3 regions of the Corallincola luteus genome follow, and region 1 is predicted to be linked to each of the others. Evidence: predicted binding sites of a transcription regulator. Region 1 holds the regulator's gene; each other region holds the start of a gene.
What was found. The regulator sigma-54, encoded in region 1, starts transcription at its own class of promoters, with help from an activator protein. The targets are predictions, from matches to a motif close to GTTGGCACGNNNNTNGNNT.
Positions count from the first base shown of each region.

Region 2: the regulator sigma-54 is predicted to act here: its motif matches at 5,358-5,376, upstream of EZV61_RS11655 (putative urea ABC transporter substrate-binding protein).
Region 3: the regulator sigma-54 is predicted to act here: its motif matches at 5,616-5,634, upstream of EZV61_RS00360 (kinase).

Region 1 covers NZ_SJXE01000003.1:66,622-77,350, reverse strand. Annotated here, with positions in the region: gene EZV61_RS08415 (MlaC/ttg2D family ABC transporter substrate-binding protein) at 1-27, opposite strand, end outside; gene mlaD (outer membrane lipid asymmetry maintenance protein MlaD) at 55-543, opposite strand; gene mlaE (lipid asymmetry maintenance ABC transporter permease subunit MlaE) at 548-1,324, opposite strand; gene mlaF (phospholipid ABC transporter ATP-binding protein MlaF) at 1,321-2,130, opposite strand; gene EZV61_RS08395 (calcium/sodium antiporter) at 2,353-3,321, shown strand; gene kdsC (3-deoxy-manno-octulosonate-8-phosphatase KdsC) at 3,363-3,920, shown strand; gene lptC (LPS export ABC transporter periplasmic protein LptC) at 3,917-4,483, shown strand; gene lptA (lipopolysaccharide transport periplasmic protein LptA) at 4,467-4,997, shown strand; gene lptB (LPS export ABC transporter ATP-binding protein) at 5,001-5,726, shown strand; gene EZV61_RS08370 (RNA polymerase factor sigma-54) at 5,816-7,312, shown strand; gene hpf (ribosome hibernation promoting factor) at 7,344-7,631, shown strand; gene ptsN (PTS IIA-like nitrogen regulatory protein PtsN) at 7,640-8,089, shown strand; gene rapZ (RNase adapter RapZ) at 8,086-8,958, shown strand; gene EZV61_RS08350 (HPr family phosphocarrier protein) at 8,964-9,242, shown strand; gene mgtE (magnesium transporter) at 9,339-10,697, shown strand.
Region 2 covers NZ_SJXE01000005.1:120,774-131,502, reverse strand. Annotated here, with positions in the region: gene uca (urea carboxylase) at 1-863, opposite strand, end outside; gene EZV61_RS11675 (urea amidolyase associated protein UAAP2) at 976-1,614, opposite strand; gene EZV61_RS11670 (urea amidolyase associated protein UAAP1) at 1,604-2,371, opposite strand; gene EZV61_RS11665 (ABC transporter ATP-binding protein) at 2,386-3,168, opposite strand; gene EZV61_RS11660 (ABC transporter permease) at 3,165-3,995, opposite strand; gene EZV61_RS11655 (putative urea ABC transporter substrate-binding protein) at 4,077-5,126, opposite strand; guanidine-I (ykkC/yxkD leader) riboswitch at 5,200-5,298, opposite strand; gene EZV61_RS11650 (cyclic nucleotide-binding domain-containing protein) at 5,663-6,088, shown strand; gene EZV61_RS11645 (protein-disulfide reductase DsbD family protein) at 6,401-8,533, shown strand; gene EZV61_RS11640 (thioredoxin family protein) at 8,538-9,158, shown strand; gene EZV61_RS11635 (cold-shock protein) at 9,489-9,698, shown strand; gene EZV61_RS11630 (HP1242/YdcH family protein) at 9,826-10,068, opposite strand; gene EZV61_RS11625 (class I SAM-dependent methyltransferase) at 10,187-10,729, opposite strand, start outside.
Region 3 covers NZ_SJXE01000001.1:87,318-98,046, reverse strand. Annotated here, with positions in the region: gene EZV61_RS00395 (KpsF/GutQ family sugar-phosphate isomerase) at 1-720, opposite strand, end outside; gene EZV61_RS00390 (MJ1255/VC2487 family glycosyltransferase) at 828-1,856, opposite strand; gene EZV61_RS00385 (phosphatase PAP2 family protein) at 1,940-2,458, opposite strand; gene EZV61_RS00380 (alpha-amylase family glycosyl hydrolase) at 2,699-4,318, shown strand; gene rraA (ribonuclease E activity regulator RraA) at 4,454-4,939, shown strand; gene EZV61_RS00370 (DUF1653 domain-containing protein) at 4,946-5,167, shown strand; gene EZV61_RS00365 (hypothetical protein) at 5,256-5,579, shown strand; gene EZV61_RS00360 (kinase) at 5,740-6,705, shown strand; gene EZV61_RS00355 (HAD-IIB family hydrolase) at 6,720-7,598, shown strand; gene EZV61_RS00350 (glycosyltransferase family protein) at 7,591-8,802, shown strand; gene EZV61_RS00345 (sugar phosphorylase) at 8,883-10,616, opposite strand.

The DNA.
Region 1 (10,729 bases):
TAAAAAGGAAGTAAATTTGAATATCATTGAATACACAGTTGCCCTGCTCACTATTTACTTGGATTGACTATAGAGAAACTGCCCAATGAGATCTTCCAATACCAATGCCGACTTGGTATCTGGGATCTTATCGCCATCGGCTAAGTAGATACTCTCTTCTTCAAACTCTTCAAAGCCTGGCTGCAGGCCAATGTACTGCTCGCCGAGCAGTCCAGATGTCAAAATCGATGCGGATGTAGAATCGGTAAAGCGGTTATAGTCAGCATCTAAACGCATCTCCACCACTGGCACCCAATCTGTTGGATCAAGGGCAATGGAAGCCACCCGACCAATAACAACGCCGCCAACTTTAATCGGCGCACGTACTTTCAAACCACCAATATTGTCGAACTTAGCAAACAGCGTGTACGAGCTCGTACTGGTACTCAATTCTGAGGTTGCCACTTTCAGTGACAACATGAGTAGCGCCAGAAAACTGGTCAGAACGAAAAAGCCAACCAATATCTCGATTTTACGCTGATCAAAACGCTTACTATTTTGCATCCATTTACCCGAACATAAGCGCGGTAAGGACAAAGTCGAGTCCTAGCACCGCTAACGAAGAATGAACAACGGTTTCAGTGGTTGCCCTACTTATCCCTTCTGAAGTAGGCACTGCATCATATCCCTTGAAAACCGAAATCCAGGTCACTACCAGCGCAAACGCTGCGCTCTTGATAATTCCATTGCCAATGTCTTCCCGCCATTCAACGGAAGAGTTCATTACCGACCAAAATGTACCACTATCAACTCCCAGCCACTCTACACCAACAAGGTAGCCGCCAAAAATACCCACGCTACTAAACATCAATGCCAATAACGGCATGCTAATGATGCCAGACCAAAAGCGAGGAGCGACGATCCGCTTCAACGGATCGACTGCCATCATCTCCAAACTAGAGAGCTGCTCAGTGGCTTTCATTAAACCGATTTCAGCGGTCATGGCCGAACCTGCTCTACCAGCAAACAGCAGTGCGGTAACCACAGGGCCAAGTTCCCTTAAAAGGGCCAAAGCAACCATAGGTCCAATGCTGGCTTCTGCACTGTAGTCCACCAATACATTATAGGCTTGCAATCCCAGTACCATGCCAATAAACAGCCCTGATACTAAGACAATCAACATCGACAAAACGCCGGTGATATAAATCTGCTTAATCAGCAGTGGAAAACCACGGCGTATAGAAAAACGCCCGAATAGCACAGCGGTCAACAATAAAGTAGCCCTTCCTGCGCCCGCCAAACTATCCAATACACCGACGCCTAAGAGACGAATTCTCTCAATCACTTCGGATCAACTCCCTTAAGATCCTCTGCAAAACTATTCGCAGGAAAATGAAATGGCACAGGACCATCATGGGCACCATCTAAAAACTGGCGTACCAGCGGCGACTCTGATTGTCGAATCCGTTCTGGTGTGCCCTGACCAATCACCTTTTGGTCAGCAATAATATAAACGTAGTCGGCGATACTCATCACTTCCGGCACATCATGGGTTACCACAATGGACGTCATATTTAATGCACTATTAAGTGACCGGATTAACTTAACCAATATTCCCAGAGAAATTGGATCCTGGCCAGCAAACGGTTCATCGTACATGATCAGGTCAGGATCTAATGCAATTGCCCGAGCGAGTGCGGCTCGGCGCGCCATGCCACCAGAGAGCTCACTCGGCATCAAATCCCTAGCCCCTCTTAACCCCACAGCTTCGAGCTTCATTAATACGATAGAACGAATCAACTCTTCTGGTAGGGCAGTGTGTTCGCGAATAGGAAACGCCACATTGTCAAAAACGTCCTGCTCGGTAAACAAAGCGCCGCTTTGAAAAAGCATGCTCATCCGCTTCCGAGCCTCATAAAGCTGGTGTCGGCTCATGCTTGGAATGTCGTCACCGTCGAACAACACCTCACCTTTAGTCGGTGTTAGTTGGCCACCAATCAGACGCAAGAGGGTCGTTTTGCCGATACCGCTAGGCCCCATAATGGCAACCACTTTGCCACGGGGAATGGTCAAATTCAGATCTTTATAGATAAATCTCTGGCCACGACGAAATGTAAGATTGCGTATATCAACAACGTTTTCAGTTGCCATGCTCCATAACCTCTACCGACTCTCGGGGCCAGTTGGCCGCATTGTCCCTTTAGCGGGCCGCTGATTGTATCCTTTTTACGTCTCGCGACCAAATCGAAAACTATTCAAAAAACTGTTTCTGATTATTGCTATGTTCGACATATCATTAAAAAAATGTCACTCTCTGCCACCAAAATGGCGCTTTCCTTGCATCTTTTATCAACGGTCAAAGATTAAAACCTTATGCTAATTCCGGCTCTCATTGTCATAGTTTCCCTCATAGTGCTGGTTTGGAGCGCAGACAAATTTGTCTATGGCGCAGCCGGGCTGGCTCGAAACCTTGGAATATCCCCCCTTGTCATTGGCTTAACTGTTGTCGCTTTCGGCTCTTCTGCGCCAGAAATGCTCGTGGCGGCATCCGCCTCCCTGAATGGCAACCCAGACACGGCGGTGGGTAACGCATTAGGTTCCAACATTACTAATATAGCCATGGTATTGGGAATTACCGCCTTAGTACGCCCGTTGAAAGTATCCTCTGCCACTCTCAAACGTGAGTTTCCGCTCTTGCTGCTAATCACATTTGGTGTCAGTGCGATGTTTCTCGATCTCAACCTCAGCATCATTGATGGTTGTTTGTTAGTTGCCGGTCTGATTGCATTTACTGGTTTGATGATGCGTATATCGATGCAGGAAGCCAAGGCTGGAGATCCCCTGATTACGGAGGCTGAAGCAGAGATCCCAAGCGATCTTCCCACAGCCAAAGCCATCTTGTGGCTGGCCATTGGACTTCTACTGTTATTAGGCAGCAGTGAGCTACTCGTCACAAACGCGGTTGAACTGGCCCACTATTTTGGTGTCAGTGATCTAGTCATTGGCTTAACGATCATCGCCATTGGCACCAGTTTGCCGGAGTTAGCCGCCAGTGTGGCCGGCGCCCTGCGAAATGAAGGCGATTTGGCATTGGGTAATATTATCGGTTCAAACATCTTCAATTTGTTTGCTGTACTTGCCATGCCAGCGCTATTGGCGCCAGGTAAAATAGACGAGCAAGCCTTGTATCGCGATATACCGATAATGATTGGGTTAACGGTGTTGCTGTTCATTTTTTGTTATGGCTGGCGTGGTAAACGGATATTGGCCAAATGGGAAGGCGGCCTATTAGCGGCCTGCTTTATCGGTTACCAGATCATTTTATTCAGTAACTTACGCTAAGCTTGGCTATAGCGCACTAAAGAAGCATGTTGAGAGAAGTGATGACAGAAACCGTTCAGACACTTTATGGCCATGTTAAAGCCGACATCTTGGCAAAAGCAGCGCGAATTCGACTACTGATTTGCGATGTTGACGGCGTGTTCTCCGATGGCCGAATTTATCTTGGCAACGATGGCGAAGAACTGAAAGCTTTCCACACTCGAGATGGGTATGGCATTAAAGCCCTGCAATCCTCAGACGTCGCGGTTGCCGTCATCACAGGTAGACAATCGAATATCGTTGAACAGCGCATGACCGCTTTGGGTGTTGCTCATATTTTCCAAGGCCAAGATAACAAAGTGCAAGCATTCTCCAGCCTTCTTACCACGACCAACTTAACGCCAGAGCAGTGCGCTTATATTGGCGATGATCTGGTTGATGCCCCAGTGATGCAACAGGTCGGACTCGCCATCAGCGTGCAAGATGCTCACCCCATGCTCCATCGCTTTAGCCACTATCAAACCGTGATCCCGGGTGGGCGAGGAGCAGTGAGAGAGGTGTGCGATCTAATTTTGCAAGCACAAGACAAATTAGAGACAAGCCAAGGTTTGAGCATATGAACCGGGTTATTCTTTTTACCGTCATACTGTTTGGGGCTGCCATCGGGCTCTACTACTATCAGAGTTTGCTAAAGTCCGAGATCGATATTAATGCGGAGAATCAGGGACAACAGCGGCCTGACTATACGGCCAAAACACTGCGCAGCAGGATTTACAACCAAGAGGGTCAGCTAGAGAATCAAATCTGGGCCAGCAACATGAAGTATTACAATGGTTCGATGACTCTCACGCAATTTGATGCGCCCAAGTTAGTCGTCTACCCAAGCGGTAAGCGTTCTGGTTGGACCTTAAACGCAAGCCATGGTGAATTAGAGCAAAACAACCTACTGCGTTTATCAGAAGATGTTGTGATCACCATGCTAACAGCACAGAATCAAACCAATACCTTACTGACAGATTATGTTGACATAGACCTGACAACCAATGATGTCAGCAGTGATCAACCAGTCACAGTAAAAGGGCCTGGCTACCGACTCGATGGAGTTGGATTAAAGGGCAACGTCGAACAAGAGCACATCGAAGTGCTAAATGATGTAAAAGCGACCTATGAACCTGAAAAATAGATTCACCTTCAGCTTAGTCGGCTTATTGCTGACCACATCGGCTTCCCTAAGCGCCGTTGAAAGTGACTTTCATAAAGAAGTCCGCGTGGATGCAAAACGCCAAAGTATCGATATTCAAAAAGGCATTATCTCCTTCTTTGACGACGTCACGGTAAATCAAGGCACATTACAGATCTTTGCCGACACTTTGCAGGTTGAGCAATCCGCAGGCGCAGGAAAAGAGGTGCTCATCGCTGTCGGTAAACCAGCGAAGTTCAGTCAGGTCTTGGAAAATGGTCAAAAAATGCATGCCGAAGCTGCAGAGATCCGTTACCGATTAGCAGATAACACTATCCAATTAACTGGCGCAGCGGTACTGACGCAGCAAGACAGCGTAGTGAAAGGCGAAACTATTCATTACGATATCGCCAAACAAAAAATGGTCGCAGAAAGTGGCACAGATAAAGATGATCGCGTGACAACCATTTTTCTCCCCGAACAGCTGCAACAACAGCTCGGCGAAAGTAAGGAATAAACCATGGCGACATTGAAAGCCAGTCAATTAGCCAAGAGCTACAAAGATAGACAAGTAGTTAAGAATGTCTCTTTAGCGCTGAATGATGGCCAAATAGTTGGCTTATTGGGACCGAATGGGGCAGGTAAAACAACCACCTTCTATATGGTGGTTGGACTGGTACCCAACGATAAAGGGCGCATCACGATTGACGATGAAGATGTGACCCTTTCACCCATGCATATCAGAGCGCGCAAGGGGATCGGTTACCTGCCACAGGAGTCCTCCATTTTTCGTAAGCTCAGTGTCGCTGACAACATCATGGCAGTACTGCAAACCCGTCCAGAGTTAAGCCGGTTACAGCGCACGGAAACCTTGGAACATCTGCTAGAAGAGTTTAGCATCACTCACATCAGAGATAGCTTAGGTATGTCACTGTCAGGTGGTGAACGCCGCCGAGTAGAGATTGCCAGAGCGCTGGCTGTGGAGCCTAGGTTCGTGCTGTTGGATGAGCCTTTCGCTGGCGTAGACCCTATCTCAGTCACGGATATAAAAAAGATTATTCAACACCTAAGAGACCGTGGTCTCGGTGTATTGATCACTGATCATAACGTGCGAGAAACACTCGATGTGTGCGAATATGCTTATATCGTTAGCCACGGAGAGTTAATCGCCGAAGGAAAACCGGAACAAGTGTTAGCCGACCAAAAGGTACGAGACGTATATCTCGGGGAACAATTCCGGCTATAGTGTAAGTAACCAGCGTTGATACATCGGGCTCTTTTGAGTGCCGATTAACGATGACAGCAACAGCATTATTTTAAATGTCACGGAAGTAGATGAAACCGTCATTACAGTTACGTTTAGGTCAGCAACTCACCATGACGCCGCAATTGCAGCAAGCAATCCGGCTATTGCAATTGTCGACGCTCGACCTTCAGCAAGAGATCCAAGAAGCGCTGGATAATAATCCGCTACTCGAGCAAAACGAAGCGGAAGAAACCAGTGAGCAACTTAATGGTGAAAGCCATACCGCGACAGACAAGCTGGAACAAACCACGGCTAATGCTGAAAATAATCAGTCGGAAGAGCGCGAAGATGCAGCCATGGAAACATCTGAGGCGCTCAACCAACAACAAATCAATGAAGAACTGCCTACCGATACAACCTGGGATGACCACCTTTCAGCAGCGCCCGTTTCAGGTTCCTCGTTCAGTGATGACGCCGACTTTACCTATCAAGGCGAAACCACAGAGTCGTTGCAAGATCATCTGGAATGGCAGATGCAATTAACCCCGTTCACAGATGTCGACAGAGCCATTGCGACATCGATAATCGATGGGATTGATGAATCGGGTTACCTGACGGTCACCGCCGACGATATTCTTACTTCTTTAGGGCAGGAAGATATCGAACTTGATGAAGTAGAAGCGGTCATTAAGCGAGTACAACTGTTCGACCCCATTGGCGTAGGTGCCCGCACATTGCAGGAGTGTCTGCTGGTACAACTCAATCAGTTTGCCAAAGAGACACCTTGGCTAAAAGAGTGCCGCCAGGTTATTGGCCAGTATATTGACCTGCTAGCCAGCCGGGATTATCGCCAATTGATGCGCAAGACCAAACTGAAAGAAGACCAGCTACGTGAAGTTCTGCGGGTGATCCAATCGTTGAATCCGCGCCCCGGCAGCGCAGTGATCAGCGGTGATGAGCAATATGTGATCCCAGATGTGTCGGTAATGAAAAAAGCTGGACGTTGGGTGGTTGAGCTAAACCCTGACTCGGTACCCAAGCTGAAAGTGAATCAGCAATACGCAGCGATGAGCCGGACGGTAAAGAACACCACTGACAGTCAATATATACGCTCTCATCTGCAGGAAGCGAAGTGGTTCATCAAAAGTTTGGAAAGTCGTAACGACACCCTACTCAAGGTCGCCAACTGTATCGTACAGTTCCAACGCGACTTCTTTGAGTACGGCGATGAAGCGATGAAGCCAATGGTACTCAATGATATTGCCTTAGCGGTTGATATGCACGAGTCCACCATCTCTCGGGTAACCACGCAAAAATATATGCATACCCCACGGGGTATTTTCGAACTCAAGTATTTCTTCTCCAGTCATGTCAGTACTGAAAGTGGCGGAGAATGTTCTTCAACGGCAATTAGAGCGTTAATCAAGAAACTTGTGGCGGCAGAAATCCCTAATAAGCCTTTGTCAGATAGCAAGATTGCTGACCTACTGGCAGATCAGGGAATTCAGGTAGCGCGGAGAACCATTGCGAAGTATCGGGAATCCTTGTCTATTCCACCGTCAAATCAGCGAAAAAGCCTGCTATAGCAGGCAATAAAACTAAATAAGGATGAGGTCTATGCAAATCAATCTTACCGGCCATCATGTAGAAGTAACAGACTCTCTGCGAGAGTATGTCGACGGAAAATTTAGTAAATTAGAGCGCCACTTTGACCACATCAACAATGTCCACGTGATCCTCAATGTTGAGAAATTAACCCAAAAAGCCGAAGCCACACTGCACCTAAATGGTGGAGAGATCTTTGCGAATGCAGAGCATCGTGATATGTATGCAGCTATCGACTCGTTGATCGATAAACTCGATCGGCAAGTAATAAAACACAAAGAAAAGCTAAACGCTCACTAGAGATGTCTATGGATATATCATCCATACTTAGCCTGGACTGCACCCGAAGTGCAGTCCATGGTTCAAGTAAGAAACGAATATTAGAAATGGCCAGTGAATTGGCAGCCAAGCACTTGCCAGAACATGGCCACAAAGCCATTTTCGAAAGTATTCTAGAACGTGAAAAGAAAGGCAGTACCGGTATAGGTAACGGCATTGCCATTCCCCACGGTAGGATCACTAACGCCAATAAAGCAGTCGCCGTGTTATTGCAGTGCGATGAGCCTATCGCCTTTGATGCAATTGATAACAAACCGGTGGATCTGATTTTCGCCCTCTTGGTTCCAGAACAGAGTTGTCAGGAACATCTGAAGACCTTGTCGGCTATCGCCGCCAAATTGTCAGATAAACAAGTCCTCAAACAGCTCCGCTGTGCCGCTAACGATCAACAATTATACGAAATCATCACCGATTCATGACCAGCACTGACGTGGCCGCAAAACCCAAACTAACGATTGTCAGTGGCCGCTCAGGCTCAGGCAAAAGTGTTGCGCTTCGCGTATTGGAGGATTTAGGTCACTACTGTGTCGACAACCTCCCGGTAGCCATGCTACCGACACTGGTTGCTCAAGTAAGTGGGCACTATAGCGATATCGCCGTCAGCATTGACGTCAGAAACCTGCCCGAAGACCCACATACGCTGGAAACAATTCTCGACCTTTTATGTCAGCAATGCCGCTGTACGGTTCTGTTTATGGATGCGCAGCAGAGTGCATTGATCCAGCGCTTTAGCGAAACTCGACGGCTCCACCCACTCTCCAAGCATGGTGTATCTCTGGAGCAAGCGATTGAAGCAGAGCAGCGTTTACTTGAACCGCTTATCTCCCGTGCCGATCTTCAGATAGACAGCTCTCAGCTGTCGATACATCAACTCAGCGATCTGGTGCGAGAACGGTTACTAGGCAATGCTGATCGCCATCTGGTTTTAGTATTTGAGTCCTTTGGCTTTAAATACGGTATTCCGCAAGACGCTGATTATGTGTTTGATGCACGATTCTTACCCAACCCCCATTGGGAACCAGAACTACGCCCCATGACCGGATTAGACGCCCCAGTTGAGCAGTTTTTTAGCCGCCAACCGATCGTGGCCAAATTCATCTGGCAGATAAACAACTTACTCAATACCTGGTTGCCACATCTGGAACTGAACAATCGAAGCTATGTAACCGTCGCTATCGGTTGCACCGGTGGACAACACCGCTCTGTGTTCATTGCCGAAACATTGGCAAAGCAGTTCAAAGAGTTACGTAACGAAATTCAGATCCGTCACCGAGAACTAGGTCATTAGTCTTTATGACACAACGCATTGAAAAGAAACTACTGATAAAAAACAAACTGGGTTTGCATGCCCGTGCAGCAACCAAGTTAGTCATGCTGGTCAACAAATTTGATGCCGAAGTGATGATTGAGCATCAAGGAAAATCCGCTTCCGCCGCCAGTGTCATGGGACTGCTGATGATGGAAACCTGTATGGGGCAAGAGATCCAGGTCGTTGCCGAAGGGGATGAAGCACAGCAGGCATTGGATGCTGTTGAGTCCCTGATCAATGACAGATTCGACGAAAACGAATAATCCTCACCTGTTAAAGAAAAATTCTCTCTATTTTTCTGGTTGTTACGATACAATTCCGCTATCGAACTTTTTTAATCGATTGGAGGGCTTAAGGCGATGGCTGAAACTTTAGAGCAAGACCTTACCCAACAAAAATTAAAAGAGGTAAAAAGTGCCCTAGATAGCGGCATGTTTATCCATGTTCGCCGCATTTTGCAGGAGATGGATCCTTCTGATGTCGCCCTTCTATTTGAGTCTACCCCTACTAAGGGCCGTGCAGTCCTATGGCAGCTGGTCGACCCTGATCTGCATGGCGAGATCCTTGAAGAGCTATCGGAAGATGTAAAAGACAGCATCATCCGCTTAATGGATCCAGAACTGGTTGCCGCAGCGACAGAGGGGATGGATACCGATGACTTAGCCAACCTATTACGTGGTCTCCCAGACAGCGTCTATCGCGAAATTTTGGCACAAATGGACGCGCAGGACAGGCACAGGGTTGAAGCCGCCCTCTCCTATCCAGAAGAGACCGCTGGCGCGATCATGAATACGGATACCGTCACTCTGCGCCCCGACGTGACTGTCGATGTAATTTTGCGTTACCTGCGTTTGAAAGGCGAACTGCCAGAAGCCACCGATAACCTCTATGTGGTAAACCTTCGAGATGAGTTACTTGGGCAAGTTTCACTCACCACCTTAGTTACCGCCAACCCCAGCGCCACCATTGCCGATGTGATGGACACGGGGGCAGAAAAGATCCCTGCAGACATGGAGGAAACGGAAGTTGCCCAGATGTTTGAACGTTACAACTGGATCTCCGCGCCCGTGGTTGATGACCGGGGAGTCCTGCTGGGCCGTATCACTATTGATGATGTCGTCGACATTATCCGCGAGGATGCAGAACACTCAATGATGAGCATGGCGGGTCTGGATGATGAAGAAGATACCTTTGCTCCAGTCCTCAAAAGTACCAAACGACGTACAGTATGGCTGGGGATCAACCTCCTGACCGCACTCATGGCGGCCTTTGTCAGTAACCTGTTTGAAGACACCTTAGCGCAGATGGCCACATTGGCCGTATTGATGACCATCGTTCCCAGCATGGGCGGGATCGCCGGCAGTCAGACCCTAACACTGGTGATCCGCGGCATGGCATTAGGCCACATTGGTGACAGCAACTCGCGCTGGCTGCTAGGCAAAGAAGCATTAATCGGGCTGTTAAATGGTCTGATCTGGGCACTATTGATCGCCGCAGTAGTCGCAGTATGGAAACAGGATATTAGAGTCGGGGCGGTGATCGCGTTTGCCATGTTGGTGAATATGGTTTGTGCTGGAGCCAGTGGTGTAATGATCCCACTGCTAATGAAGCGAATGAATATCGATCCTGCACTGGCCGGTGGCGTGGTGCTCACCACCATTACCGATGTCGTCGGTCTGTTCGCTTTCTTGGGTGTTGCCACCTGGTTATTGCTCTAGCCGCTAGAGGCAGCGTTACCGACAAAGGCTGC
Region 2 (10,729 bases), on a different contig from region 1:
TCGAGGAAGTAGTACTGACCGTCACTCACATCGTAAATGTACTCCACCGTGCCCGCACTGCGGTAAGCGATGGCTGACATCAGGCGTTCTGCTGTGGCTTCCATCTGCGCTTGGGTCGCGGCAGGCAAACAGGGAGGCGGCGTCTCTTCCACGACTTTCTGATTACGGCGTTGCAGGGAACAATCCCGCGCCCCCAAAGTAACCACATGACCAGCACCATCACCGAACACCTGCACTTCAACGTGACGGGCGGTTTGAATATATTTCTCCAGAAATACGCCGGCATTCCCAAAGTTATTCTGACTGAGGCGGATCACTGAATCATAAGCTTGCAGCAACGTGTCTTTGTCTTCACACAGCTGCATGCCGATCCCCCCACCACCGGCGGTACTTTTCAACATCACGGGATATCCGATCTGATCCGCGGCGGCGACCGCTTCATCCAGTGAGGTCAATAAGTCTGTGCCCGGCACCAGCGGAACACCATTTTGCTCAGCCAGTTCACGGGCACTGTGTTTCAAGCCAAACGCTTCCATCTGTGTCGGTGTTGGGCCAAGAAAACAGATATCACTTTGCTCGCAACGGCGCACAAAGTCGGGGTTTTCACTGAGAAAGCCGTAGCCGGGGTGGATCGCATCGGCGCCCGCCTGCTTGGCGATGGCGAACAGCTTGTCTTGATCCAGATAGGTAGTGGCGGCTGCGCCCTCACCTAATGAAAATGCCTGATCGGCTTGTTGCACATGCAGAGAGTCGCGATCGGCTTCTGCGTAAACTGCTACAGACTTTAAGCCGAGAGCTTTCAGGGTACGAATAATACGTGTGGCGATGGCCCCACGATTGGCAATGAGCACGGTGGTTATCATAGAGAAACTGCCTGTTTGCCTGATGGGTCGTCCCATCATCATTCATTCACCTCTGGGTCGTCCCAAAGGGGCGCTGGCGCGCGAACAGTTAGCTTATATAAGCGTTTTTAACTCAATCCCAAATCAACACTTCAACCGGGGTTGGGTTGTAGGCGTTGCAGGGGTTATTCAGTTGCGGACAGTTGGAAACCAGTACGATCACATCCATGGCCGCTTTCAATTCAACATATTTGCCCGGCGCAGAGATACCATCAGCGAAGGTCAGGCCGCCATCGGCAGTCACTGGCACATTCATAAAGAAGTTGATGTTGTGGGTGATATCGCGCTTGGTCATGCCGAAGTTTTCATTCTCCGCCACCGCCAGCATCCAGCTGTCACGGCAGGCGTGCATGCAGCGTTTCTCCAGATCATAGCGGACGGTATTACTTTCCGTCGCACAGGCACCGCCCAGAGTGTCGTGACGGCCACAGGTGTCTGCGACGATCTCCAACATCGGATTACACTCGTTGGACATCAATACCGTGCCCGCAGTCAGGAACACATTGCCCTGCTCTCGAATGGTGTCCATGGCGCTGTAGCGTTCACTGGGATCAGCAGCGGAATAGAACAGCGTGTCAGCGGCCTGATTACCTTCCAGATCGACAATACGCATAGTCTGCCCTGCTTTCACCACTTTCATGTAGTAGTCACCGGCGAGCACAGTATCGGCGATCACCGCCTCAGTGGCGTTCAGTTTACTTTCAGTGATCATGGCAGCCTCCGTGATGGCCAGTGGCAGATGTAAAACCGGCGTCGCCAGCCAGATAAAGCGCGTTGTTTTTAAAGCCTCGGCCATTTTCAGCGCAGTGGGTTAAGCAGATATCGTCATCAGCGACCGCACCGGCTTGTTGCAAGGTGATCGCCACAGGCTTAGCCGGATACTCACCCGCCGGATGCAAAGGATGCGGGCAGGTATGCAGCAATACCAGCGTGTCCATCTCAAAGCGCAGCACGATCTCGTCACCAGCTTGACTGTGATCCGCCACGTAACTGAGGTTGCCTAAATCATCCACAGACACCTTACTGAACAGGTTGAGATTGGCGGCCATATCCTTTTTACCCAAGCCATACTTCGCCAGTTCCACAAGAAACGCGGTGTAGCCATTCTGGTGCCACTGGTTGCCCGCTTGCTGGTAGTTTTTATCACCGAAGCGTTTCGCAATAGAGGCCTTGGTTGAGTTGCCACACACGGTGTCATGCCAGCCCAGGCTGTCTTCCGTGATGGAGCAAAAAATACGCCCCATATCAGAGTAGAGACAGTTGCCTTTAGTCAGCTTAAAGGTGTGCTGACATTTCAGGGTGTCAGGCGCGTTATAACGCTCCAGCAGATCTTCCGGGTTGTAGAACAACATGCCTAGGTTGGCGCCGCCCTCTATATCTTTAATCCTTAATTCCATGCCACGACGCACCCGCAACGACCAGTGACTGGCCGCAGGGATGGTGGTGGTGTAACTCTCTTGCTCACTCATTGTTGCACTCTCACTTAAGCCAGCTTACGCACAGTTGTTAACTCGGGATCCAGTTGCTGTGCCAAGTCTGCGTGGTTGTCTTTATGGATCGGTAAGTCATAGGTAATCGAGGCACCATAGGCGTTCGGCGCCTGTGGGTCGTGCCTCACTTTGTCGAACACCCAAAGCCGCGAGCCCAGCGCAAACGCTTCCGACAGATCGTGGGTGATCATAAACACGGTCAAGTTTTCCTGCTGCCACAGTTCACGCACCAAGGTATGCATGTCAGCACGAATGCCGGGATCAAGTGCGCCAAACGGTTCATCCAGCAACAGTACTTTCGGCTTAGCAACCAGCGCCTGCGCCAGCGCTAAACGCTGCTGCATACCGCCGGACAGTTCATGGGGATAACGCTGAGCAGCAGGCGTAAGGCCTACCCGATCTAACATGGCATCCACCTGCAGTAACGCCTTGGCTTTTGCGCCACCAAATAAGCGACCTAACCAACGACTTTGTTGCAGCTCTAAACCGACCAGTACGTTCTCGCGCACGGTCAAATGGGGAAACACCGAATAGCGCTGGAACACGATACCGCGTTCGCCATCAGGCTCCGCCTTCAACGGCTGCCCTTCTAGCTTGATACTGCCCTTAGAAGGGATTTCAACACCCAGTAGCATTTTCAGGAAGGTGGTTTTACCGCAACCGGACGCCCCTACCAGCGTGACAAACTCTCCCTGCTCTACGTTCTTGTTGAGCCGCTCAAGCACCACGTTGTCGCCGTAGGATTTCCAAATATTTTTAATCTGGATGTAGCTCATGACTGGCCTCCTTGGCTCTGTTGCGAGTGATACCAGGGAAACGCTTTTTTGCTTATCAGACGCAAACCCCAGTCAATCAGGAATGCCAACAGGGTGATCCAAAATACATACGGCAAGATCACATCCATCGACATATAACGCCTAACCAAGAAGATGCGATAACCCAGACCGTCAGTGGCGGCAATCGCTTCTGCCGCGATCAGGAACAGCCACGCTGAGCCTAACGACAAACGTACCGCATCCAACAGGCGGGGTAACAACTGCGGCAACAACACCCGTTGGATCAACTGCCAGCTATTGGCACTCAAGGTCTGTGCCTTAATCAACTGTTCAGAGGGGATATCCAGGGTTCGCGCCTGCATGTCGCGGATTATAAAAGGCGCGATACCAATGACGATCAGCACCACTTTCGACAATTCACCGAGGCCGAAAATAATGAACAACACCGGCAAAATAGCCATGGGAGGGATCAAGGAGATAGCGACCACTAACGGCGACAACTTGGCGCGCATCAACGGCACCGCACCATTGCCCAAACCGATAATCAAACCGATCAAAGCACTGATACCCACACCCATTGCCAAGCGCGTTAAGCTACTTGCCGTGTCCTGCCAGAACAGGTACTCGCCAGTGCGTTTACTCGGCTCGAAAGCCAGACGCTGGATCGCATCAGCCATCTTGGTGATGCCGGGCAGCAGCTTGTCATTGGCATTTTCAGCCAGCCGCGCTTCTGATGCAGCCATATACACCAACAACAGCAAGATAAAAGGCAATAGCCCCAATATCCAGCGCATAGGTGATGAAGGATGACGATTCACGATTCGCATGACGTGGACTCCGGTGTCAAAGGCTAAGCGGGAGAACCGGCTGGCTCTCCCAGATCCTGATGAGTTCGATGAGCCAATGGCTTACAGTTTGATTTTGCCTTCAGCGGCCATCTGCATGTAGCTGGGATCAAAGCGGAACTGGATATTGCTTGCGTCACCGTAAACACCAGCAGGGGTTTCGATACCGATAAACGTGGCATCGGCAGCACCATCACCCAATAAGCCATGCTCGAATGAGAATTCGGCCACGTACTTCATGGTGTCTTTCAACTGTGCACTGGTGGTGAACTCAACCGCTGAAGCGGGGGTGTAGAACATCTTGGTAGAGGCAAGTTGTGCTTCGTAACCTTTCAAGTCGGTACCGGAAGCCACACCCATGGCGTAACGGGCTTTCTCACCGACGTCGCCATCAGTGCTCATCACACCCATGATCTCGTACCAGGCGCCCACCAAGGCTTTACCAAAAGCAGGGTTTTCTTTCAGGGTGTCGGTGTTAACCACTAACAGATCGATGATCTCACCAGGGATCTGCGAAGAATCAAATACCTTCGCCGCGTTCGGCATGGTCGTGATCTCAGACAGCAGCGGGTTCCAGGTAGTCACCGCGGTCACATCCTTCGTCGTAAACGCAGCCACTAGATCCGCGTCAGAAGTGTTAACCACCTTAATATCTTTTTCACTCAAACCCACGGTCGACAAACCGCGCGCCAATAGATAGTGGGAAACCGACAGCTCAACCAGATTCACCTGTTGGCCCTTAATGTCGGCCAGTGACGCGCCCTCTTTTAGCACTACGCCATCATTGCCGTTGGAGAAATCACCAACAATCAGTGCGGTAGAATCAACACCGCCAGCGGCGGGAATGGTCAGGGCATCCATGTTGGTCATGGTACAGCCGTCAAAAGCGCCAGCGGTGTACTGGTTGATCGACTCAACGTAGTCGTTGATCTGCACAACATCGATCTCGATGTCATATTTGTCCGCCCACTTGTTTACGATGCCTTCCGCCTCGCCGTAATGCCAAGGCATCCAGCCAACGTAGATGGACCAACAGATCTTGAAGTTGTCTTTAGCGAATGAAGCGGGAGATGCGAGCAGTAATAGCGCGAGTGCCGTGGCTTTGATTTTCATTGAGCGTACCCCTTTCGTATTGGCGTTTTTTATTTGCGCAGAAGGTGACGACGGCATCACTGCCTTCGGTTCATCCTCCCGGGCTTTTATCCCGCCGTGTAACCTCGAAAGAGGTCGTTCGCTCTCGGACCAGACACTTGCGATGCAAGCCGGAACCCTAGCCAACTATTTTCCAAATTGTCGGAACAGTAAAGGCAAACAACGCCATCAACTCTTCTGCTGCAAATACTAATACAAATGCTGTGCCAACCAATAAAGCACTTATAAAACAGTTAATTAAATGAAACAGAGTTCAAGACAGATAAACTTCCGCCCCAAAACGGGGCAGCCAACGAGATCTACATCACTGCGATTGGGCAATTAGAGTGCATCGCCCAACCTAGTTAAGAAAGCAATACTCGACCATCGAAACAGAATGCTGCTTCACTCCAATTATTGTTGCGAAATATTAGGCTATGCTTTTGACATAGCAACGTTTTCTAACTTCATAACGAGCCAACAGAAACTCGGGCAAAGTCACGATGACACAAAACGAAATGATAGAGCTGCTGCATTCATTGGCTGTCTTCAAAGACCTAAGCCACCGGCAACATGTTGTGTTGGCAAAATACGCGGTAATTGAAGAGATACCAGCGGGTGAGATATTGATTTCAGATGGTGTTTGCTTTGACAGGCTAAGCCTCATTCTCTCGGGTAAAGTCGGTTATTACCGGCAAGAGCGAGGCGAGGCGGAATCATTAGTGATGGAATCTTACCAATCCTATTTTGTCGGTATATTTGGTTTACTTTTCAAACGCAGCCCGGGGGTGAAAGCCCGCGTGCTTGAACCTGTAAAAATGCTATCGTTGCAATTTGAACATATTGCTTTCTTTGAAAAAAATGAACCTGCGATCGCCTTAGCCTTGTACAAAAACATCTCCATGCTTTGTGCTGAAACGATACTAAGAGTGATAAATAAATGAATAGGTTATGTGGCTAGTCCCCTCTGCGGCAGCGACATAAGTGATTATTTTCTAAGTAAAAACATCGTTCTCCCAGTTACCATGCAGTAGCCCTCAACCTGTAGTGTTTAATGCGCCCGCGGAGATCGGCTTATTCCATCTCCAAAACATAAGCTCCTCTGTCATTCTAGTGCTCTCAAGTTCACTGTTTTGTCCTTGAAACAAAATGAACGCTTTATCGATCTGGATCGTATAGTCAGCGGTAAGTGGTCAGCGCTACACTGAGCACTGCAACAGATTGCCATAGAGATGATTAATGAGAGTACCTAACAGATGAGCAGATGGTTGTTCCTATTCGTTGTTGTTATCAACGCGTTGGCATTAAGCAATGCTCAAGCCGCCTCAGAACCACAACAACATCCCCATATCGAAGTCCAGCTGGTCAGCGAGTTCAGTCATTGGCAGCAGGATACCCCCAACTGGGTGGCGGTGGTCTTGCGGCCTGAGCACCATTGGCACACCTACTGGGTTAACCCCGGAGAATCGGGTTTACCGACACGGATTAATTGGACGTTACCAGATGGCGTTGAGGCGGGTGATATCGTTTGGCCAACGCCTGAGCGGATTGAAGCGGCGGGGATCATTAACCTAGGTTTTGAAGAAGAAACCCTACTGTTGGTGCCACTGACCGGCGAGCCCAGCGCAGAGAGTCCCGAGATCAATATCCGCGCTGACGTGAGCTGGCTGGTGTGTAAAGAGAGCTGTATCCCCGGCAATGCGACGCTCCAGATGACGCTGGCAAAACCGGACGGCAACATTCCGCTGCCGACAGAGTTTGCCGCAGCCTTTGGCCAAGCCAGAAGCCAAACAGCAACACCCTTGTCACTGACGGCACACACCAGAGTGCTCTCCGCTGAGGCTGAACAACGGACGCTGCAATTGGCGATTACCAGCAGCGCGTTGCAGCAAGCATCAGCAGATTTATCATTGACCATGCTGGCTGGCAGCGATCTGTTTGTCGAACAAGAGTCCTTAGTACAAGCTTCGGCATTGCCCCGTTGGCAGCAACAGGGTGACACACTAGTGGCCAGTCTGGCGCTAAACGATTACTTCACAGCCCTTCCCAAACAAACCGCTTGGTTATTGATCACACCGGATAATAAGCGCCTGCGGTTCAGCGCAACCGCTGGAGATTGGCCAGCCCCCTCGGACACAGCCGTTACCGCACCCGCAGGATCTGCACAGAACGGCGCACATTCACTGCTGATCCTGATGCTGATGGCACTGATCGGTGGCTTACTGCTTAACCTGATGCCCTGTGTTTTCCCGGTACTGGCGATTAAAGCGGTCAGCCTGATGAAGTTAAGGGGCAAAGAGAAACGCGAAGCCCGCTTGCATGGGTGGCTCTATCTCGGAGGGATCCAAGCATCGCTCCTGCTACTCAGTGGCTTACTGCTGCTACTGAAATACTCAGGGCAACAGATCGGCTGGGGCTTTCAGTTGCAAGATCCCTGGTTTTTGGCGGTACTGGCGTCCTTGATGCTCGCCATGGCTCTGGCGCTGTTTGGCGTGTTTGAACTGGGCGCACGTTTTATGTCAGTTGGCCAAGCGCAGATCAGCCGTGGCGGCCATCAGGCATCGTTTCTTTCTGGCGTGTTGGCCGTGGTGGTCGCCAGTCCCTGCATGACGCCGTTGATGGCACCCGCCATCGGTACGGCGTTGACCTTGCCCGCCATTGAGATGATCCTAATCATGCTGGCATTGGGCTTTGGCCTTGCCCTGCCTTTGTGGGCGATCAGCATGTTACCGCGACTGGCAGCGATGTTACCCAAGCCGGGGCCTTGGCTGGAAACCTTTAAGCAAGCGATGGCCTTTCCGCTGTTGCTGACATCAGTGTGGTTGCTCTGGCTACTCAGTAACCATCAAATATTGGCGGTGATAGCGACCCTACTGCTATGGGTGATTGTGGCTATGTTGGTGTGGATGCGCCGTCGCCAGTTGCATCGTACCTTTGTTGTGAGTCTGGGGTTGCTTCTCGCTGCTGGCATTAGCTATCAATTCACTCTATCGGCAACGCAATCAGAACAAGCCCTGCCCGAACAAGCCTATAGCGCGGAACGGCTTAGCGACAGCTTGTCATCAAACCAAGCGGTGCTGGTCAATATGACCGCTGATTGGTGTTTAACCTGCAAGGTAAATGAACGGATAACCTTTGCTGATAGCAAGGTAAAAGAAGCGTTTAACCAGCTGGGTATCACTTACCTGGTCGGTGACTGGACCCATAGAGATGCCAATATCACCCAATACCTGGATCAATTTCAGCATGCAGGCGTCCCCCTGTATGTACTTTACGATAAGCAAGGTAACAGTCAGGTGTTACCACAGCTGCTAACCCCGACACTTTTGATCGATTCGTTAAACAAAGCGGTACAAGTGAAACCAAACCGACAACCACCAGTGGAGTAATCACATGTTGAAAATCACCCTCGCGCGCTTTTGCAAATACGCCCTGATGATAGCTACCTTAGTGAGCAGTTCGTTGGCATTCGCTGCCGCTAAACCTGGGCAGGCCGCACCGGATTTTTCACTACCAAGTGCCAGTGGCGATACTGTGAAGCTATCGGACTACCAAGGAAAATACGTGGTCCTGGAATGGACCAATCATGATTGTCCCTTCGTGAAAAAACATTACGGCAGTGGCAACATGCAGGCACTGCAGAAGCAATACACTGGCGAAGATGTGGTATGGCTATCGATAATCTCGTCGGCACCCGGTAAGCAGGGTAACGTTTCAGCCACTGAAGCGATGACGTTAACCAAAAGTCGCAATGCCCACCCAACCCACGTGCTCCTAGACAGCAGTGGTGACGTAGGCAAAGCTTACGGCGCAAAAACCACGCCGCATATCTATGTGATCACACCACAAGGTGAACTGGCGTACATGGGTGCCATCGACAGCATCAAATCAGCCGATCCTGCCGATATTCCAAAAGCAGACAACTACCTGCAGCTGGCGATGGCTGATCTCAGCCAAGGCAAAGCAGTAGCTCAACCACTCACCAAGCCCTACGGCTGTTCAGTGAAGTACTAGCCTAAGACGTTAGGCAATACGCCAACATGTTCTGCAGGAGCGGCTTGTTGGTGTATTGCCCTATAGAGATAGAAGCTCAGTGCAAGCCAAGTGAATGGAGCTGCCTTCCTTGCATAGAGAGCACGTAGGAATTGGTCAAATAAACAGCTGTACTTTAAGATCCAGTCTCTGTACTATGCACGCAGCTCGAAAGAAAGCCTATTGTTTACATTCTCCATGACGTTGTTTTATTCGTAATTCCTCGCCCTGTAGTATCTAAGTATCAGTCTATTTTCTCGCTAAAATTGCCTTTCCATAGGCGCAAATATATTTAAATATCAGGATGTTATTATGTCTAACACAGTAAGCGGTACAGTAAAGTGGTTTAACGAAGCTAAAGGTTTCGGTTTCATCGAGCAGAAAGATGGTCCAGACGTATTCGCTCATTTCAGCGCTATCGCCAGCACAGGTTTCAAAACCTTAGCTGAAGGCCAACAGGTAGAGTTCATCGTAACTCAAGGCCCTAAAGGCCCACAGGCTGAGAACATCGTAGCTGTATAAGCTGCCTCTCAGTTACAAAAAAGGACACGCCTCACGGCTTGTCCTTTTTTTGTCTTTAAAACAGGATTGATACTGCGCCGCTCGCGGAAGAGCTATGGCATCTGCTGATAAGATAATGCGCTGGCAGCTACTCTGCTGCAACCAGACGCTGGTATAGCTGGTCTTTCATCTCCGCTCTTTCATGTTTAAGTTGTTGCATCGCCAGGTCATCAATCGGCGCACCATTCAGTTCGAGTACCCGTATCTTTTTATCTAAGGCGTTGTAATTCTTATTCTCTTTCGCAAAAGATTCATCACTTTCAATAAGTTTTGCTATGAGATCTTGGTATTTAGGAAAATCATGACCGAGAGAATGGCTTTCACCCAACATACACACCCCTTTCTTTCGTCAACGACGAAATCTGATTTATTAGAGTTAGTAAATGTAGCAGCTATCGGGTGATTAACCCGTGGGTTAGAGCATCGATCGATTGCTCAACCGAAATCACCTAGCCAGAGGTGTGGCTACTCATCAGATAGACCTTCTCATCCATCATACTTTTCGGCGCTGACGGATCTTCAGGATCATAGAGCAGACTATGTTGGCCATACAGCAGCTCCACTTGGTAATGCGCTTGGTATAGCGCTGCTATCTCTGCATCTACCATTAAGGCAGAATTGCTCACCGCTTCATCTGCTGATTCTGTTGTCATCAGCAGTATCTGAGTGGGTTGCGCTAAGGTTTGTTGAAAGTGTTCGATATAACGGGGGCGCAGCTCGGCGGCAAACGCCGTCAGCGATGTGCAATCATAAAGCGTGCGAATGCCATGCAAATCATTAGCGGTCAGATCAAAAACATCGCCACACCAGATCTCAATATTGCTCGCACGCCAGATAATAAAGCGTCCTCTTTTCTCGCGGCTGGGTTTCACCTGCCGGGATTCGAAGTAGGCCTTGATGGCGATCCTGCTCAATTCGACGCCCATCACTCGATAGCCGAGATCGGCGAGCAGATCCATATCATGGCTTTTGCCGCATAACGGCACCAGGAT
Region 3 (10,729 bases), on a different contig from region 1:
CCCTCGTAACTCGTCGCCATCCATCACGATCGCGACACCCAAACGCCCCTCTGTCGCCACCTGGATAACCTCTTTGGTGGAGGCAGTAGGCGCCAATATTGGCAGTTGCTCGCCACGCATCACATCCCGCACTCGAGTCAATAAGCGACGCCCCAAACTGCCCCCGGGATGAAAACGCGCGAAGTCAGATGGTTGAAAATCTCTGGCGACCATTAAGGCCATGGCTACCGCATCTCCCATAGCCGCCGTTGCTGTCGTTGAAGAGGTTGGCGCCAAACGCAGCGGACACGCTTCCTCTGCTACTGCAATCGACAGATGAAAATCCGCGTTGCGCGCCAAGGTGGAATCAAGGTTACCCGTCATCGCAATCAGGGTGTTCTTATTCGCTTGCATAAAGGGGATCAAGCCGATCAGCTCTTCACTCTCTCCAGAGTTGGAGATCGCCAATAAAATATCGTCTTTACCGACCATTCCGAGATCACCATGCCAAGCCTCCGCTGGATGCAAAAAGAAACTGGGAGTCCCAGTACTGGCCAGCGTAGCGGCGATCTTCTTCCCTATCAGGCCCGATTTTCCCATGCCAGTGACGACCAACTTACCTTGACTGGCAAGGATAGTGTCTATCGCTAGGTCAAAACTCGCATCCAGTTGTTGCTTTAGATCGGAAATGGCATTGGCTTCCAGTTCAAATACTCGCAATGCCTGTTGGGTATGATTCATATGCTTGTCTTAAAGAGTAAAATGAATAGCTTGGCACAAGCTACGCTTATGCTCCAGCGGTGACAAGCAACCGGATCAAAGCCATTGAGTTTTTTTGTCGCCTGAAATTATATGCTCACTTTCGCCCACAACCGTTCAGCGACCTTCTCTAACGGCTCGGAACGCTGCTGAGCCAACCAACCCGCCAACGCTGCCGCGACACAAGGGTATGACAAAGGCATCTTCGCTGGGGTAGCCAAGAATTCGTTCAACGATGACGCTGACAAGGTATCCATCACCTGAGCCAATTGCAGTTTCGCTAATGTCGCGGCGTTTGATTCCTGCTCAAACTGCCCCACTAACGGCTTTACCAGCAATTTTTTACCCAGAAAAAGCGCTTCCGATGGCAGTTCGAAACCACTGTTACATATCACCCCTTCCGCATCGGCAAGATCGTTGGCAAAGCTGTGCTTGCTCAAGGGTAACCACTGAATATGTTGCTGTAACTTCGCGCTTGAGATCGCCGGATGATAACAATAAAAATTCGTATTGGGCTGAGACAACAGCATGGTTTCAATCTTGGTTAACGCTTCAAACGGCAGATAAACAACCACCTTATTTTTCAACGCCGGTAAGCTGCGATGCTCAATATCGATGATTGGGGGCAAAATGGCCTGGTCAAAATGGTGCCAGTGCAACCCTATATGCTCAGAGGCGGGGGCAAAACCGCTCATTAATATGCGTGCAGCCAAGTTATAACCACGCTTAGGCACATCATAACGAAACGATGCTTGGTGGCTTAAGGCAAGACTGGGTACCCCTTGTAGCTTTGCCGCCCACGCAGTGACAGGCTCAAAATCGGTAATAACAAGGTCATAGGCACTCAAATCAAGCGAACGAATATCTCGCCATAATTGCCGCAAGCTAGCCTGTTTAAGCGTTTGCCATAGATTAATCGAGCCCGCAGAAACGGCAAAAGTCAGTCCTTGACGCCAAAAAAAGTCACCAAACGGCTGCATATCAAACAGCTGATCTAACGGCCGGCCACTGACCAAGTAATCGGTTGCAATTCCCGCTTCAGCTAACGCCTTTGCCATAACCCGCGCACGGGTCATGTGACCATTTCCCGTGCCCTGTACCCCATAAAGTATCTTCATCTACGACTTCTCAACGTCAGTCTCCCTAGGGGAAATCAAAATCTCTCTATCCAACCAACGGCGCCCGGCACTTACAGGCTGTACTACACCAGTGAAATAACCGCTGTTGCGACCGTTATACCCAGCAGTGCGCCACAGACGACATCCGCCGGGAAGTGCACTCTTAGCATCACGCGGGAGTAACCCACCAAGCACGCCCAGCCATAGGCCAGCCACTGAATCTCTGCGAAAAATGTACTCAACATGGTCGCCATCACAAACGCCGCGGCCGTATGGCCAGAGGGCAAACTAAACTTATCGGAAGGGGTTACCACGGCAGCGATACCGAGATTGGCTTGGGCAGGACGATTACGTTTAAAGCCATTTTTCAACAGCCAATAGATCGGTCGCTCAATAAGAAAAGCGGTCAAGGTGGCGATCAGAAAGGCGGTACCGCGCTCAGGGAATAAGCACCAAGCCATCAGCCCGACAAGCGGATACCAATAACCATCACCGGTTCTCGATAAGTAACGACAGGCAGTGACCAGACCAGGCCAACGATTAGCGCCAGAAAGGCGAAGAAATAACTGCTCATCAAGTTGCTTCAGACTCAATATGTTCATGAGGCACCTCCAACTAAGTTAGTTGCCAAGCTAAGGTGAATCAATGACAACAACATGACAGAAACAAGAAGGCTATATTTCAACCAATTGACGAGGGCTGGCACTAATCGATGGCTCCGGCATCGAGTCGTTTTTCTGAAACTTATTTTGTGCGTTGATTCATACTCAGGCGGTAACTTCGTTGCCGCCGACAACGGTAAAGCGCATGCTCAACTTAATTCACGACAGGATCGCTGCAGCATGAAAAACATCACTTCACTCTCCTCATATGGATGCTCAGCGCTATTGGCGCTCAGCCTAACCGCTTGCCAGCAGGCACCGGCAGATCCAGATACCCCTGGCTTAAGTGATGCCCTTGATCTGAGCCCGGTAGCCATTGAGTTAAACGATAGCGGACTGCCTGCCGATTGGCAGAAGCACGCGGTGTTTATGGAGATCTACATTCGGGGCTATCAGGACAGTGATGGCGATGGTATTGGCGACTTTAATGGCCTGACCTCACGCCTCGATTACCTGCAAGATCTCGGAATAAAAGGGATCTGGTTGATGCCAATGATGCAAAGCCAGGATCGCGATCATGGCTATGCAGTAACAGACTATCGCAAAGTTGAACCCGATTACGGCAGTTTGGACGACTTCAAACACTTCCTAAACGAGGCCCACCGCCGTGGCATTGGGGTGATCATTGATTACCTAATTAATCATAGCGCTGCACAGAATCCACTATTCCTCGATTCAGATAAGCATCTAGCGGGAAAACGTGACTGGTATATTTGGCGTGACGATTTTCAACACTGGCCGAACTGGGGGGGCAACGAAACCTGGCATGCCGGAACTGACGGTTTCTATTACGGTATTTTTTGGGATCAAATGCCCGATTTTAATCTGCGTCATCCCGAGGTAGTCAGCTTCCACCAAAACAACTTACGTTACTGGCTTAATTTAGGGGTCGATGGGTTCCGCTTCGACGCCGTCGGCACGCTGTTCGAAAACGGCAGCAGCGCCATGCTTAATCAGCCAGACAATCACCGCTTCCTCGCCGATAGCATCCGTCCGATCGTGATGGAATATCCCAATCGCTATATGGTCTGCGAAAATCCGGATGGCCCCATGCCCACCGCAGACTCTTGTGGTAGTGCGTTCTATTTCGGTCTACAAGGCGCCATTCTTGCCAGTGCTAAGTTTGGCAAAACCAAGCAGCGCATGAAGGATCGACTAGAGAATGCACCGATGGCGCAACTGGCCACGCTGTTAGCCAACCACGATTCATTTGCTGGCGGCCGAATCATGGAGCAACTAAAGGGCGACGAGGGTAGCTATCGCATGGCTGCAGCAACGCTGCTGACCCTGCCTGGTACACCTTTTATCTACTACGGTGAAGAGATAGGGATAGGTCATAGTCTCGACATCACCGATCCGGATCCCGACCACAGATTACGAACCCCGATGAGCTGGACTGATGACGCCAACAGTGCAGGCTTCACCACCGGCACACCATTTCGAGCCGTCGCTAATAACGTCGCGACGCATAACGTTGCTGCCGCGCTTGAACAACCGAGCTCACTACTCAAGCACTACCGTCACTGGATCCAGTTACGTAATCAGCAGCCAGCCTTGCAGAGCGGCAACTACCAAGCGGTTGAAGTCACCGATAAACGGATCTTTGCGTTTACCCGAACACTTGATGATGACGTACGTCTGGTACTACTGAACTACAGCTCGCAGCCCGTTGAACTGACACTGACCGATAGCTGCTGGCAGATTATCGACAGCTATCCCAACAGCCCCCTTGCCGGGACTTTACCGACGACGGTGAATTTACCGCCACAAACAGCGACATTAGCGCAGCCCTGCGAGTGAAACAGCAGCTGCGTTAAATCAAATAGTTAGCGAGCATTGCAACACGGAGATCGCTTTGCACTAGAAAGGCGCTTATACTCTTTGTCGTTAAGCGAGCCTCGAGCTAAAAAGCCGTTATCAATCAAGGAGACAGTTATGGAATACAACACCTCGGAACTGTGCGATATCTATCTCGATTCCGTCGATGTGGTAGAACCCATGTTTGCATCCTACGGAGGACGCAGCTCCTTCGGTGGTCAGGTCACCACCATTAAATGTTTTGAAGACAACGGCTTAATCCGCGACGCGGTGCAGGAAGATGGTAGCGGACGCGTGCTGTTAATCGATGGCGGTGGCTCATTACGCCGAGCGCTAGTGGATGCAGAGATTGCCGAAACGGCGACCGATAATGGCTGGGAAGGCTTGGTAGTTTATGGCTGTATTCGCGATGTCGATGCCGTCGGTGAATTTGAGCTAGGCGTACAGGCGCTGGCGTCTATTCCTGTTGGCGCAGACGGCGAGAGCATTGGTGAAGTTGACGTAGCAGTCAATTTTGGCGGTGTGACTTTTCTACCGGAAGATCACCTTTACGCCGACACCACAGGCGTGCTGTTATCTGCCGAGCCTCTCGACATAGAATAACCCTCGTTGAACAGCACTCCAGCACTCCGCCCCGGACGGTATCGCCACTTTAAAGGTGGCGAGTATCAGGTAATCGATCTCGCACGTCACAGTGAAACCGAAGAGTGGATGGTGCTCTACCGACCGCTTTACGGAGAACAGCAGTTATGGGTGAGACCGCTTGCCATGTTCACAGAAAAAGTCAGCCATCAAAATAAAACAGTGGCGCGCTTCACACCCGTCGAATGAGCAACTTGGCGTTGACGCTAATTTCCTTAAAGTGGTCGGTCATCTAACACGGATGCACGTTTAAAGAATGATTTAAGGAGATGCTGTTATGGGTGCAGTATTGGAAGCAACCATCATTGGATGCCTCTATTTTATCCCTATATTTCTCACTGCAAATCTACTCCAAGCTGGCCGCCGCACGGTTTTTCCTTGTATCGTCGCCGCAGGTGTGTGTTGCAGCATGACAGAGTTAGTTAGCCTGATCGCACTGCCAGAGTGGTCCTCTGCTGGGGCGATTTTGGGGGCGTCAGCGTTGCTGTTTACCTTGGTGCTTGATGCTAAATGGTATTTGGCAGCAGGTATCGTCGCAATCAGCTATCTTGTGCAAATGGGAATGACTGAAACCGGCACCATGCTACTGAACGCTGTATAGATCTTTTTGTGAGCTAAATCAGCACACCGGTAACAAGCTGGCACTCAAACTGCAATCAGTCACTATAATCATTCGATAGTTGGATAATCGCACCAATATCGAACGTGATGAATCATGAGCCGATCTTGACGCACCTTAATGGTGCACTGTAAGGAAGATGATGCCAGCATCACCATTGTGGCCAGACACTCCTCTGACAGAGGAACGCAAACAAGCGTTGCTTGATAAGCTCACACAGCCATTTAACGAGTTGTGTGAGCAACTTCAGTTGCCTGATAGTTACAGAGAGCTACTCACGCAAATCTATCTGCCGTTAGGTGAGTGGATCTCTCGTCAGCGCCTACTCCAAGGCAAGCTTTGCTATGTTTTTGGTGTCAACGGTGGTCAGGGTAGCGGTAAGTCAACCTTGTGCCATTTCCTCAAGCTGGTGATGGAGCAGGGTTTTGATCTGCGTACCGTTGGCTTCTCCGTTGATGACCTCTACCTCAGTAAACGTAGCCGTCATGTATTAGCTCGCAATCAGCACCCATTATTGGCAACCCGCGGCGTGCCTGGCACCCATGATGTGGCATCAGGTCTCGAACTACTCAACCGTTTACGTACGTTACGGGCGAACGAAGCGACCTATCTACCCAGCTTTAACAAAGCGGTTGATGATTGCGATCCCATGGAAGCTTGGCAGACCTGTGAAGGCCCGGTGGACTTGGTTATTTTTGAAGGTTGGTGTGTCGGCACTCCCGCCCAAAGCGAAGCTTCTCTGGCGATCCCAATGAACGCCCTCGAACGTGAAGAGGATGCTGATGGCCAGTGGCGGCGCTATGTTAATCAGCAATTAGCTGGACCATACCAAACGCTATTCGCCCGTATTGACGCCCTATTAATGCTGAAAGTGCCAGACCTAAACGCTGTTAAACAATGGCGTGGTCAGCAAGAACAACAGCTTCAGGCGAAAGCCGGAAAACAGGCTGGCGTGATGGACGAAGAGAGCTTAGCTCGTTTTCTGATGCATTATCAGCGACTGACTAATCACGCACTGAAAACCTTACCCGATTTGGCTGACATCTGTTTTCACCTCAACGAAAGCCACGGTATCGATAAGGTGCAAATAAACAAAATGCTTTGCTAATGAGGAGGTGATTTATCGTTAGTCCCCAAGCCCAACTGATCGTCTATAGCGATCTAGACGGCACACTGCTAGATCATCACAATTACAGTTTTGCAGCTGCGCAACGCTCTCTGGCACTACTGGCAAGCGCTAATTTCCCCCTGCTCCTTAATACCAGTAAAACGTTTTCGGAAGTGATAAGCCTGCGCCACCAGCTCGATAATCATCATCCATTTATCATCGAAAATGGCAGCGCCATCTGTATACCAGCAAATTATTTTGTCTGGCTTGACGGCATGTTGTCGACCCAGCTTTACGCTGGTGAGCAGCGCTATTTCATCCAAAATCTAGGCCCCAACTACAGCAACATCATTAAGGTGCTGCACCAACTTCGCAAGCAGCACGGCTATCAATTTACCGGCTTTGCCGATATGTCTGATGCCGACGTGGCAGATTGTACTTCACTGCCTCTGGCGGATGCCCAGATGGCGAAACGCCGACAGGCCAGTGAGCCGATGTTATGGCAAGACAGTGATGCCGCATTGACGCAGTTAAAGCTGCAACTCAAGCCCCTTGGCTTAAAAGTACTCAAAGGTGGGCGCTTCTTGCATGTGATGGGGCACGTAGACAAAAGCACTGCACTGGATTGGTTGCAACCCCATTTCGCAAGAAAATATGCACAGTTCAAACAGATCACAGTCGCCTTGGGTGACAGCCAAAATGACCTATGCATGCTTGAACGTGCTGACATTGGCGTGGTTATCCCCGATGCCAAAAATCAACGCTTAAGCCCTGTGGGCAAGCAGATAAAGTTTGCATCCCAGCAAGGCCCTGAAGGCTGGGACGCAGTAATGTATCCACTGATATTAGACATTATAAATTCACTACCTGAGAAGGAATTCATGCATGGCTGATTTTTACCAGAACGGTCTGGTGACCACACTTCATAATCTCACACAGCGGCCACTGGATGAGTTAGAGCAGGAGCTGGCCAGCTTCTCTCGTCAACGCCCTATGTCACTGGTATTGCCGTCTCTTTATTCGGAGCTTCAAGCGCCGGCATTGGACAATATTGTCGAGGAGCTCAAAGGAGCTACCTACCTCAATGAAGTGGTTATTGGTCTCGACCGCGCCTCAAAAGAGGAGTTTGAACATGCCAAGGAGTACTTTTCCCGTCTACCACAACACCATAGGATCCTATGGAACGATGGACCAAGGCTGCGCGCGTTAGATCAGCTACTGGTCGACAAAGGCTTAGCCCCGGAGCAGCCAGGTAAAGGACGTAACGTCTGGTATTGCTTTGGCTATGTACTCGCTTCCGGTCGCGGTAAGGCTGTAGCACTGCACGATTGCGATATCGTCACCTATCAGCGGGAGATGCTCGCACGTTTGATCTATCCAGTGGCCAACCCATCATTCAACTATGAATTTTGTAAGGGCTACTACTCACGTTGGTCCGATGGCAAGCTCAATGGTCGTGTCTGCCGCCTGTTGGTCACCCCACTGATCAAAGCGTTGAAAAAAATCTGTGGTTACGACGACTATCTGGAGTACCTGGATAGCTTCCGTTACGCCCTTGCTGGGGAGTTCTCAATGCAGGCGGATGTGCTACGCGAGCTCCGCATCCCAAGCGATTGGGGACTGGAAATCGGTGTACTCTCAGAAGTCTATCGTAACTACAATACGAACCGATTGTGCCAAGTCGATATCGCCGATGTGTATGATCACAAGCATCAAGATCTCTCCATCGACAACCATGATGCCGGACTGGCAAAAATGGCAACAGATATTGCAAAAGCGATGATGCGCAAGCTGGCCACGCAAGGACATGTGTTTAATTCTGGCGCGTTTCGTAGCCTGAAGGCCACCTACTTTAGGTCGGCACTCGACTTTATCGAAAACTATTACAACGATGCCAAGATCAATGGCTTGACCTTGGATCGCCATGCAGAAGAGGAAGCGGTAGAATTGTTTGCCAAGTGCATAACCGAAGCGGGCGAAGCATTCCTCGACAATCCATCAGCAACACCGTTTATCCCCAGCTGGAACCGGATCACCAGTGCCGTTCCTGATTTTCTTGACCGCCTCTACGATGCAGTAGAAGCAGACAACAGCTAAGCGATAAACACTCACACGGCGCTAATTAGAACGCCCGCATATTGCGGGCGTTTTTTTATGAAGCAATCGTAATCGTTCAGCTATTCCACACAAGGCACCAACCAAGCACATTGGTACGGTGCCAATTCGAATTCATGCAGCGCCACTGTTTTTCCCGTTAACAACTCATCACAACCCGCGGCAGTGAATTGCTGCGGTATTTTTTCAATGCCATGCACCTCATGGGGGTAGGCTGTTAGGTTATGTATACAAAGGATCTGCTCCCCGGAGTGCGGATCACAGCGGATAATGGCAAACAAGGTATCTGATAACACCAATGCTTCCTGAGAAGCGTCGGGGCTAAACGCATGATGACTGCGCCGGATCTTAATGATCTCAGTGAGTGCTGAAAAAATCCGCGACTGGTCACTGGCCGGATCGCACAATAGCCCGTTTAACTCATCACTTTGCCATTTATGGCGGTTAATTGAACGTGTCCTTCCCGTTAGCTCGACCTGCTCCAAATCGTTAGGTGTTGCAGTCAAACTATGGATATATAGGGCAGGGATCCCTTGCAGCGATAGCATAATGGTTTGCGCACACAAGAATCGCGAGATCTGAAAAGTGTCTGGCCCATTCCGCGTTCCCTGAAGCGCTTCAAATAACGATATGTTCAGTTCATACGGACTCTTTGTACCATCACCGTTAGCTTTCATACTGACAAAGCCACCGAACTGATGCACAGATTCAATCAAATCGGTTATTTCATGCTTAGGAATGATCCCTTCCACCGCCCGGACACCAATACCATCATGGGAAGCGGTGAAATTTAGAAAGCAGCAACCGGCAGGAAAAGCAGGTAACGATCGCGCCCAGCGCGTGAGATAGCTGGCATTGCCACGGTTCAAGCCGTGTAGGATCAGCGGTGGCAAAGCAAAGTTGTACACCATCTGAGCCTCATCGCCACTGCCAAAATAGCTAATATTCTCTTCGTGAGGCACGTTAGTTTCCGTGATAAGAACCAGCCCTGGATCCAACCAACGGAAGATATCCCGCATCAGCTTCACCACTTCATGGGTTTCGGGTAGGTGAACACATTTACTGCCTAGGGTTTTCCATAAAAAGGCCACGGCATCGAGGCGAATGTAACGAGACCCCTTGACGATATACTCAAGCAAGATATCGATCATCTCGATCAGTACATCTGGATTAGCAAAATTCAGATCGATCTGATCATCACTGAAAGTGGCCCAGACATGCTTCACCCCTTGACGGGTATAAACATCCACTATTAGCGGGCTGGTTCTGGGCCGAATCACCGAGCTGTAATCAGCATCAGGATCCGACTCGACAAAAAACTCCTTGCCTTCCCCCTCACCATTAATGAAATCAATGAACCAAAGGCTCTGACGGGAGGTATGGTTACACACCAGATCCGCCATCAAGTCGAAAGACTGCGCAATCTGAGCAACGTCGTCCCAAGTACCGAGCTTATAGTTCACAGCCCGATAGTCGATCACTGAAAAACCATCATCTGAGCTGTAGGGAAAAAACGGTAAGATATGCACGGCAGAGAAAGTGTCGGCTAAATGCTGACGCAGAAATTGATTCAATACCTGCAGCGGCCGCTTACCCTCTTGCAATAAGCTATCGCCATAGGTGATAAGAATAATATCTGACTCATCCCATCGCCCTTTTCTCGTCCTTTGGTACGCTGCCGTTCGCGCCTCAATCTTAAGCATCAGCTTTGCTAAGCAATCGTCACTGCCATAGATCCGCTGTAAACGTTGGGACAAGATCTCTGACAACGTCGCCAATGTTCGCTGATCTGCCATCGGTTCACCTCCTGAGATTGCTCTATCATGGTGCAAACTTACCCCTTTAGTATCAAATCCTGGTGCAAGTTGGCTTCTATTCTTCACCCTTTAGCGGTCAGAGGTAGATATCC